2 regions of the Exiguobacterium sp. s35 genome follow, and region 1 is predicted to be linked to the other one. Evidence: a T-box and tRNA genes for the amino acid it is inferred to sense, from the RefSeq annotation. Region 1 holds a T-box; the other holds one or more tRNA genes.
The links. A T-box is a leader RNA that pairs with one kind of tRNA and senses whether it is charged. The one in region 1 lies ahead of ileS (isoleucine--tRNA ligase), so its partner is inferred to be a tRNA-Ile.
Positions count from the first base shown of each region.

Region 2: it has a tRNA-Ile gene. The T-box ahead of ileS (isoleucine--tRNA ligase) is inferred to sense a tRNA for this amino acid. The anticodon was not compared.

Region 1 covers NZ_JACSKI010000001.1:406,631-409,817, reverse strand. The annotation lists gene ileS (isoleucine--tRNA ligase) at 1-1,523, opposite strand, end outside; T-box leader at 1,577-1,796, opposite strand; gene KNO75_RS02105 (DivIVA domain-containing protein) at 1,800-2,348, opposite strand; gene KNO75_RS02100 (YlmH family RNA-binding protein) at 2,368-3,138, opposite strand; gene KNO75_RS02095 (YggT family protein) at 3,142-3,187, opposite strand, start outside.
Region 2 covers NZ_JACSKI010000001.1:1,041,459-1,044,645, reverse strand. The annotation lists gene KNO75_RS05465 (Na/Pi cotransporter family protein) at 1-1,244, shown strand, start outside; tRNA gene KNO75_RS05460 (tRNA-Met) at 1,352-1,425, shown strand; tRNA gene KNO75_RS05455 (tRNA-Ile) at 1,433-1,506, shown strand; gene KNO75_RS05450 (alpha-amylase) at 1,620-3,092, shown strand; gene KNO75_RS05445 (superoxide dismutase) at 3,177-3,187, shown strand, end outside.

The sequences.
Region 1 (3,187 bases):
GGATGTGTAAACCCTTCAGGAAGAAGGTCTTTTGCTTCGCGCTCGTACCAGACGTTCGAACCGTGCTCACGGAACAAGTTCGCGACGTGGTCGATTGTCTCGTTCGTGATGATTTCCGTTCCATCCTCTGCATAGAAGATTGGAATCGGCACGCCCCATGCACGTTGACGACTGATGACCCAGTCCCCACGGTCACGGACCATGTTGTAAAGACGTGTCATTCCCCATTCTGGAACCCAATTCACTTCTTCGATTTCACGGAGCATATCTTCACGGAAATCTTTGATGGAAGCGAACCATTGTGGTGTCGCACGGAAGATGACCGGTTTTTTCGTACGCCAGTCATGCGGGTATGAGTGTTTGATGAACTTCAAGTTGAGCAAGTAGCCGTTCTCTTCAAGTTTCATCCCGATTTGTTTGTTCGCATCTTCATAGAACAACCCTTCAAAACCAGGCGCCTCAGCCGTCATATAACCACGGTCATCGACCGGGCAAAGGACATCCAAGCCGTAAGCCTGTCCAACACGATAATCATCTTCCCCGTGTCCTGGAGCCGTGTGGACGAGTCCAGTCGCATCCGCTGTGACGTGATCGCCGAGCATGACGAGCGATGTGCGGTCATACAATGGATGTTGGGCCGTCATATATTCAAAATCACGACCGTTCCATGAACCGCTCACTTTATAGTCAGACCATCCGAGCGCTGTCGTCACTTCTTCAACGAGCGTCTCTGCGACGATATATCCTTTTCCTTCGTGTTCGATACGCGTGTACGTCAACTCATCACTGACTGCGATCCCGAGGTTCGCCGGGATTGTCCAAGGCGTCGTCGTCCAGATGACAAAGTGATCGTCAGACGTCAATGTGTCTTTTCCGTCTACAACTCGGAATGCCACGTAGATGGCCGGTGATTTTTTATCGTAATATTCGATTTCAGCTTCTGCGAGTGCCGACTCCGAAGACGGTGACCAGTAGACTGGTTTCTTCCCTTTGTAGATGTATCCTTTTTCAGCCATCGTTCCGAACAAGCGGATTTGTGCCGCCTCATATTCCGGAAGGAGCGTGATATATGGATTTTCAAAGTCTGCGAGAAGACCGAGACGTTTGAACTGCTCACGTTGCGAGTTCACTTGTTCCATCGCATATTCTGCACACTTTTCACGGAATTCAGCGACCGTCATCTCTTTACGGTTGACGCCAGCTTTTTGAAGGGCGTTCTCGATTGGAAGACCGTGCGTATCCCAACCTGGAATCATTGGAGACTGATATCCGTTCATTCCTTTGAAACGCACGATGATGTCTTTTAAGACTTTGTTCATCGCATGTCCCATGTGGATGTCACCGTTCGCATATGGAGGACCATCGTGCAAGATGTATTGTGGTTTCCCTGCATTTTTTTCTTGTACCTTGTTGTAAAGGTCCATGTCTTCCCATTCTGTTTGCATCGCCGGTTCGCGTTTTGGTAAATTCCCACGCATTGCGAATTCTGTGTTTGGCATTAATAGCGTGTCTTTGTAGTTCATCGAAACTCCTCCATCAACATTTTTTAGAAAACAAAAAAAACCAACCCATCCCTGATAGGGACGAGTTGGTTGACTCGCGGTACCACCCTACTAGTCTCACTCTCATGAGACCGCTCTCGGTAACCGATAACGAGGTCAGGCGGTCACGCTTACTATGGTTCAGCGTGACGACTCATAGGGGATACCGATTCGAGTCTTTCTCTTAGGCTCTCACCGTCCCTAAGTCGCTTCGTAGGTATGACTCGATCGACGCGTCCTACTCAACGTGTTGATCATTTATCCATGTTGTTCTTCATTCTGTGTGACTTCGTGGTCATTATACGCAAGTTCTGATCTATCGTCAAGAACCGTCTGCACAGGCGGCTCCCCGACAATCGTCTCCCACTCGGTGCTGTTTAAGAGCTCCATTTGGGCGTCGACGAGGACACGGAAACGTGTTCGATACAACTCGACTTTTTTGAGCATTTGAACGACTTCGCGTTCTGCAAGTTGCTCTTTACGGGCCGCTTCCTCTTCACGAGCGTACGCTTCACGTTCCGCTTGTTTCAAGATGAGGCTCGCTTCTTTTTGCGCGTTGTTCTTCACTTCTTCCGCTGCTTCCTGCGCGACGATGATCGACTTGTTCAATGTATCTTCCATCGAGGAGAAGTAGTCAATGCGAGCTTGCATATCGTTGACAAGTTCTTCATACCGTCGATTCTCACGAATCAATAGTTCAAACTCTTTAATGATTTGATCTAAAAATTCATTGACCTCATCGATGTCGTACCCACGAAAACGGGAAGAGAATTCTTTATTATGAATATCAATCGGTGTCAACGCCATTCGACTTTCCTCCTAAAATTTAACGTATGGTCCCATACTGGATTTTAATCTTTTCACGTTTAGTCGAACCAAGGATCTCCATCATCTTAATACGACCGTATCCACGGACGGATAAAAGATCATCTGGTTCAAGCATGAAGCTCGGATCTTCAATGACTTTATGATTCACTTTGCAGTCACCGTGTTTCACGAGCGCCTGAGCTTTCTGACGAGATATGTTGAGTACCTCGCTCACAACCGTATCAAATCGTAAAGAGGACACGATGCCGAACCCCTCGATCCACTCTGTTTTCGGAACGACGAGTATGTCATCCTTCGCAACAGAGGAGATGCGAACTTTCGCTTTTCCGACACGCTCCAAGTTCATTTCGATGAACCCGACGGCTTCGCGGGTCGTAGCAAACTGGACGATTTCCTCTTCCAGGACGACGTCCCCAAACTTTTGACGCTTTAATCCAGCGTTCAGTAAAGTTCCAGTCACTTGTCGATGTGTCAGGTCAACAAATTTTGTCGGATATTCGATACGGCGAATCTCAATTTCAAAATCATCGGTATTCAGCTCATAATACTCTGGCGCCAAAATCAGCCGACGTCGTTCAGCTCCTTCAAACCCGCCATCGTCGTGAATGACGAGCTGCTTACCGACAAGCTGTTTGACGATTTGTTGTTCACGAGGATCTAAAAAGTCCGTCAACTTCAATACATAGCTGTTCTCGACTTGTTGTACCCAGTCCAACACTTGTTCGACGAACGCCCGTTCACTTGGTCTGTAGTGGTCATAAACGCTCATACATCACCCGAAAATGGCAGTGATACCGGCTTGTGCCATCCGAAGCACG
Region 2 (3,187 bases), 630 kb from region 1:
ATCTAGGACAAGTCATCTTTGGACTTGGTGCATTGTTCTACGGTCTTGAGTTGATGGGAGACGGCATGCGTCCGCTCCGCTCAAGTGAGTATTTCATCGACTTGACGCAATCAATGAGTGACAATCCGTTCCTCGGTGTCATCGTTGGTACTGTATTTACAGTCATCGTCCAGTCATCTTCTGCAACAATCGGAATTTTGCAAGAGCTCTATGCAGGTGGTTCAATCGACTTGGATGCCGCTCTTCCAGTATTGTTTGGTGACAACATCGGTACGACGATCACTGCCATTTTGGCATCAATCGGTGCATCGGTTGCCGCACGTCGCGCAGCTGCAGCACACGTTATCTTTAACTTAATCGGAACGACGATCTTCATGATCTTGTTGATTCCGTTCACAAACTATATTTATTGGATTACAGACTTCTTGGCAATTGAAGACAAGATGCAAATTGCATTCGCTCACGGTACGTTTAACATCGTCAACACATTGATTCAGTTCTGGTTCATTGGAACGATTGCTTGGATCGTGACGAAATTGGTGCCTGGTGAGGATTCAATCGTCGATACGAAAGCACAGCACTTGGACCCAATCTTCATTCAGCAATCGCCTTCGATTGCAGTGGAGCAAGCAAAATACGAAGTCATCCGTATGGGCGATTTCGCAAAACTTGGTCTCGACGAAGCGCGTAACTATTTGACAACAGGAGATAAGAAACACTCTGAAAAGTCTGCGCATATCGAAGAAGCGTTAAACTCGTTGAATGCGAAAATCACAGACTACCTCGTGAAATTGGCTGCGGTTGATTTGACTGAGCAAGAATCACAAGAGCACAAGACGCTCATGCATGCGATCAACGACATCGAACGAATCGGTGACCACGTTGAAAACATCATTGAGTTGATTGACTATAAGACTGCTACGAAAGTGACACTTTCGGCAGATGCTCAAAAAGAATTGACTGAAATGTATGACCTCACACGCGAAACGTTAGAGAAATCACTTCAGACATTAGCGAGCGGTGACATGGTCGAAGCACGTAAAGTCATCGAAATGGAAGCGAAACTCGATATGCTCGAGCGTCAATTCCGCAAAAACCACGTTGTTCGTTTGAACACGGGTGCTTGTGATGGACAAGCAGGTATGTTCTTCGTCGACATGCTCTCAAACCTTGAGCGTATCGGTGACCATGCCATGAACATCACAGAAATCACACTCGAAGATGCAAACGAAGTAACGGTATAAAGATGAGGCACTCCAACTCCACGTTGGAGTGCTTTTCTTTTCAATGGAAAGGAATTTCCCTTGACAGTATGGAGCATATTCAGTATATTATTACTGTATAACAACATGGCGGTGTAGCTCAGCTGGCTAGAGCGTACGGTTCATACCCGTGAGGTCGTGGGTTCGACTCCCTCCGCCGCTACTTATAAGGACCCTTAGCTCAGCTGGTTAGAGCAGACGGCTCATAACCGTCCGGTCGTAGGTTCAAGTCCTACAGGGTCCATTCAAAACAACTTTCATTTTGTGAAAGTTGTTTTTTTGTTTTCAATCTAAAATTCGTGGGTAAATAGTCGTTAGCATTTTGTTTTTTGAAAAATATGAAATGAGGCGGACAAAATGGAACGAAATCACACCATGATGCAGTTTTTTGAATGGCATGTCGAAGCGGATCAAAAACATTGGAAGCGGTTAAAAGAGAGAGCGGAAGATTTAAATAAAGCTGGGATTACGGCGCTTTGGTTACCACCTGTCACGAAAGGACAGAGTGGCGAAGATACGGGTTACGGGATTTATGATTTATATGATTTAGGAGAATTCGATCAAAAAGGGTCGATTGCCACGAAATACGGAACGAAAAAAGAGCTTCTTGAAGCGACAACCTATTGTCAGCAAGAACTCGGGATGCAAATTTATATGGATGTCGTCATGAATCATAAAGCAGGAGCAGATGCGACCGAGAAGTTTGACGTGCTCGAAGTGGATCCGAACGATCGTACGAAAGTGCTGTCTGACGAGCCTTTTGAAATCGAAGGATGGACAAAGTTTGATTATGAAGCTCGTGATGGGAAGTATTCTACATTTAAATGGGACTTCACACATTTTAACGGGACGGATTATGATGCAGCGACAGACCGTTCTGGCATTTTCTTTATAGTTGGAGAGAATAAAAGATGGAACGACAATGTCGATGACGAATTCGGTGTCTATGACTATTTGATGTTTGCGAACATCGATTACCATCATCCTGAAGTTCGGGAAGAAGTATTGAGCTGGGGTAAATGGTTCATTGAGGAAACGAAATGTGACGGATTCCGATTGGATGCAATCAAACATATCAACTATGACTTCGTGAAAGAATTCAGTCAGACGATGCGTGAAGAAAAGGGAGATGAATTTTATTTCGTCGGAGAGTTCTGGAAGTCAGATCTTGACGCATGCCGTGAATTTCTTGATAACATCGATTACCACGTCGATTTATTCGATGTTCCGCTCCACTATAAATTACATCAGGCGTCAGAGGAAGGGGCCGCATTCGATATGCGCACCATTTTTGATGATACGCTCGTCCAGTCACACCCGCTCCATTCAGTGACGTTTGTAGACAATCACGATTCGCAACCGGAAGAGGCGCTTGAGTCGTGGGTAAAAGATTGGTTCAAACAAATCGCATACGGTCTCGTCTTGCTTCGTAAAGATGGCTATCCATGTGTCTTCTACGGGGATTACTACGGCATCGACGGTCCCCACCCGACTGATGGGATGAAACTCGCCATTGACACGCTTCTTTATGCTCGTCGGGAAAAGGCTTATGGGGAACAGGATGATTACTTTGATGATGCAAACGTCATCGGTTGGGTACGCAAAGGTGTGGAGGAGATCGAGCGTTCAGGATGTGCCGTTCTCATCTCCACTTCGGACGAGGCTGAAAAGCGAATGTTCGTTGGGGAAGAGCGAGCTGGAGAAACATGGGTCGACTTGACGAATACACGAGAAGATAAAATTGAGATTGATGATGAAGGATTTGGGGTATTTAAAGTGGCGGCGGGATCTATTTCAGTCTGGGCGTTACCAGAAGAAGATGTAGAGTGAAGCATTACAATTGAGTCGACCGTCACAAATCTGTTACATTTATAACGAACGTTGTTCAAAACACTTTTAAGGGGGATTTTAGTAATGGCTAAATT